DNA from 2 places in the Bradyrhizobium sp. CCBAU 11430 genome. Region 1 is predicted to be linked to the other one. Evidence: predicted binding sites of a transcription regulator. Region 1 holds the regulator's gene; the other holds the start of a gene.

Region 1 (2,201 bases):
CGATGGGAGTCATTGGCCTGCCCGGCAATCCCGTGTCGTCCTACGTGTGCGCCTTCCTGTTCATGGTGCCGCTGATTCGCGCGCTGTCGGGCCGTTCGGTGATTCATCACCATCGCGAGCGCGCCGTGCTGGGCCGCGATCTCGGCGCCAATGACCAGCGCGAGGATTATCTGCGCGCGCGCCTGGAGCCGCGCGACGACGGCACGCTCGTCGCCCTTCCCGTCAGCCATCAAGACTCCTCTCTGCTTGCGAATCTTGCTGCAGCACAGGTACTTCTCGTGCGCGCACCGCTTGCGCCAAAGGCCGAGGCCGGCAGCCCCTGCGAAGTGCTGCGGCTCCCCGTCTGAACTGCGCGGCCACACGCATTCGGCGAGTTTCGCTCTGTTCACGGTAAATTAAGCAGTTGCGGAACATGTATCGAACATATAGTGTCCGTTCATGATTTGTTTCGAGGATGTAGCGGCTTATCGCTGAACTCATCGTCTCGGAATCGAACGACATCAACCGGGGGACTTTGGTCGAGATGTTAACGCGCAAACAATACGAGCTTCTGCGGTTCATCAGCGAACGCTTGAAGGAAAGCGGCGTGCCGCCGTCCTTCGACGAGATGAAGGATGCGCTCGACCTGCGCTCGAAGTCAGGCATCCACCGCCTGATCACCGCACTCGAGGAGCGCGGCTTCATCCGCCGGCTGCCCAACCGCGCCCGGGCCATCGAAGTGATCAAGCTGCCGGAGCTCCAAGCTGCCGCCGGCAACCGACGCGGCTTCACGCCAAGCGTCATCGAGGGCAATCTCGGCAAGCTGCGCGCGAGCTCCAGCCCGTCCGCGGACGAGGGCGAGCGGCCCGTTGCGGTGCCCGTGATGGGCCGCATCGCGGCCGGCACCCCCATCGAGGCGTTGCAGACCCGCAGCCACACCATCAGCGTGCCTCCAGACATGCTCGGCTCCGGCGAGCATTACGCGCTCGAAGTGCGCGGCGATTCCATGGTCGAGGCCGGCATCCTCGACGGCGACATGGCGCTGATCCAGCGCAACGAGAGCGCCGATACCGGCGACATCGTGGTGGCGCTGATCGACGACGAGGAAGCCACGCTCAAGCGCTTCCGCCGCCGCGGCGCCTCGATCGCGCTGGAGCCCGCCAATGCCGCTTACGAGGTGCGCATCCTGCCGCCGAACCGCGTGAAGATTCAGGGCAAGCTGATCGGGCTTTACCGCAAGTACTGATACCGGAGTCTTCAGCGCCTCGCGCGCGCCTTCGGTCGGCATCGCCGATCAGAGATTGGAGCGGATGATGGTCCGCTCCGGCTGGATAGTCTTTCTGGTTCTGCACAGATTGTCCGGCCCCTCCCCCTTTCGCGACATCCTCGGCAGGCCGCGGGAAGCAACATCGCTTCGCGGCCTTGCGAGTTCGAGGGGGACAGCCCAAATGCGCCGGATCGTTTGAGCGCAGCCGCAGCAACGCTGGTCGCATCATCATGTCGGCTAGGACACGGCCGTGATCCAGAAAATCCGCAACAACCGCAATGCAGCGCGCACGCAGCCGAGCTGACGATACTCGGGCTGGCTGGTTTCGCCGGTCGTTGACGCGCGCCTGCCAAATGCACGGAAGCCGACTTTGTTCCTATCGAATTCGGAAAAGATGGAAAAGATAATGTGATCGGGGCTCGCGGATCCCAGCCGCAGATTTGCCTACAACCAAGCAGACCGTCACGTGCTTCCACTCTGGTAGGGGCCTGCGCCTCCAAAAGGGGTGCGGGTCGCTATCTCTGCATAGAGGAGCACCCGATGTGTGACTACAGCCTGCATGCCGTCGCGACGCGCCCCGCAGAAGTCGGCGAGACGATCGTCACGACAACATTCCGCGGCACCTCGACGCGCGGCTTCGCCTCCGAAGCCGATCTCTCCGTCGCGGTCTGCCTGCTGCCGGGAACGGAGCTCGCCTTCGCCGATAACGTCCGTTACGACAACCGCTGGATCTGGACGCGCACCGTCAACTCCCGCGTCGGCAAGTTCGGCAAGATCGATCCGCACATTCCCGATCGCCATCATGATGCGATCGAATTCCCGGACGGCAAATCCGTGCTGGTGACGCAGCTCGTCGAGGGCCAGCGCGCAACCGTGCTGCAACTGCCGGTGACCCAGCCGATCGGCGAGCGCGAGCACAAGCCGCAGATCATCGCCGACAGTCGCCCGACGGTCA
Region 2 (2,201 bases), on a different contig from region 1:
CGCATCAGCCAGTCGGCCTGGTAGAGCCGGTGCTCGCGCAGCAGCGGCGGCTGCACCAGAGGCAAGGCGCGGCTGGCGTCGGGGATCGGGCTGAAGGCGGAGTAGTAGACGCGCCGCAGACGGTAGGCGCCGTAGAGATTGGCGCTGGTGTGGAGAATGGTGTGGTCGGAGGCTGCATCAGCACCGACGATCATCTGCGTGCTTTGGCCCGCCGGCGCGAAGCGCTGCGGCTTTGCCTTGGTCTTCGCGCTGCGGCCTTCCTCGGCCTCGTCCAGCTTCAGCCGCAGCCGGCCCATGGTGCGGCGGATCGCGCGCACGTCCTTCTCCGGCGCGAATTGCTGCAGGCTCGTTTCCTCGGGCATCTCGATGTTGATGGAGAGACGATCGGCATATTTGCCGGCTTCCGCGATCAGCGCATCGTCGGCCTCGGGAATGGTCTTGAGATGGATATAGCCGCGGAAGTGATGATCCTCGCGCAGCTTTCGCGCGACGCTCACGACCTGCTCCATGGTGTAGTCGGGGCTGCGGATGATGCCTGAGGAGAGAAACAGACCCTCGATGTAATTGCGCCGGTAGAAGTCGAGCGTGAGCTTCACCACCTCGTCGACGGTGAAGCGGGCGCGCGGCACGTTGGAGGAGGCGCGGTTGACGCAATAGAGGCAATCGTAATTGCAGGCGTTGGTCAGCAGCACCTTGAGCAGCGAGATGCAGCGTCCATCCGGCGCATAGGAATGGCAGATGCCCATGCCGGGTGCGGTCGACCCCATGCCCTTGCCGTCGCTGGAATCCCGCTTCTCCGTGCCGCTGGAGGCGCAGGACGCGTCGTATTTGGCGGCGTCCGCCAGGATTTCCAGCTTGCGTTGTACGTCCATCTTGGAATCCCTTTGATTCAGCTCATGAATCCGCTTGCGCGCCAATTCGATTGACTCTCTACGCGCCGTTAGCTTTATATTAGAACATATCATGAACAAATGAGCCAGCCGCTGGTTCTCTTTTTGAGAGCCATCGGCAATCACCCCTGAAGGAGCGGCGAGCATGAGCGGCGCACGGACAAGCGCGCTTGCGACCTTGCGCGGCCAGATCGAGCGCATCGAGACGGCGACGGTCGTGCATCCGCACGATCGCGTCGCGCTCGGTCACAGCGAAGCCGACAACGCGCTGAAGGGCGGGCTCGCGCGCGCGGCGATCCACGAGGTGTTTTGCACTGGGTCTCAGGGGACGGCCGCGACCGGCTTCGTCATGGGGCTTGCCGGGCGCGTCTCGGCGCAGCGGCCGCTGCTGTGGGTACGGCAGGATTTTTCAGAGATAGAGGCAGGCGCGCTGTCGATGAGCGGGCTCGCCGAGCTCGGCCTCGATCCGCGCCGCGTGGTGATGGTGCGCGCCGCCGATGTCGAGAGCGCGCTGCGTACCTCGGCCGATGCGCTCGCCTGCGATGCGCTGGGCGCCGTCGTGCTCGAGCTCTGGGGCGAAACCAGGCAGTTCGATCTCGTGGCGAGCCGCAAGCTGACGCTGGCCGCGCAAGGCTCCGGCGTCACCGGCCTGATGCTGCGGATGGCGGCGCAGCCGCTGCCTTCGACGGCGGAGACCAGGTGGATGCTGCGCGCGGCGCATTCGCCGCCGGGGTCGGTGTGGGACGCATGGGGCGCGCCGCGCTTCGATGCCGAACTCTTGCGTAATCGTCATGGCCCCTGCGGCCGGTGGATCATGGAATGGAATTGTGATGAGTGCCAGTTCAGTGAACCGTCGACGTATTCTCAGCCTGTGGCTGCCACGCCTGCCCATCGACCGGATCCAGCGGTTCTTCAACAGCTCCGGGCTGGGTAAAACCAATAATGAGCCGAGCATCGTCGTCATCAAGGACAACAATGCGCTGGTGATCCATGCGCTGGACGAGGCTGCCGAGCGTCTCGGCCTGTACGTAGGTCAGCCGCTCGCCAATGCGCGGGCGATGTGCCCGGATTTGCGCGTGTTCGACGCCGATGTCGCGGCCGATGCGAAGACGCTTAGCGACATCGCCGACTGGTGCGACCGCTTCACGCCGCTGGTCGCGCTCGATCCGCCGCACGGGCTGTTCCTCGACATCACCGGCTGTGCGCATCTGTTCGGCGGCGAGGCTGCGCTGTTGCAAGCGCTGGTTCGGGCGCTCGGCCGACAAGGCTTTGCCGTCAGCGCGGCAATCGCCGGCACCTCGGTCTGCGCGC

The links. Region 1 encodes LexA, which represses DNA repair genes until DNA is damaged. Its sites were predicted from a motif close to TGTTCNNNNTGTGTTCNG; they were not measured.
Region 2: the regulator LexA is predicted to act here: its motif matches at 953-970, upstream of XI04_RS37780 (putative DNA modification/repair radical SAM protein).

Annotation. Positions count from the first base shown of each region.
Region 1 is NZ_LBJV01000050.1:29,719-31,919, reverse strand. Features, by position in the region: gene XI04_RS13710 (molybdopterin molybdotransferase MoeA) at 1-347, shown strand, start outside; gene lexA (transcriptional repressor LexA) at 524-1,225, shown strand; gene XI04_RS13700 (hypothetical protein) at 1,787-2,201, shown strand, end outside.
Region 2 is NZ_LBJV01000074.1:225,107-227,307, forward strand. Features, by position in the region: gene XI04_RS37780 (putative DNA modification/repair radical SAM protein) at 1-872, opposite strand, end outside; gene XI04_RS37785 (ImuA family protein) at 1,036-1,824, shown strand; gene XI04_RS37790 (Y-family DNA polymerase) at 1,721-2,201, shown strand, end outside.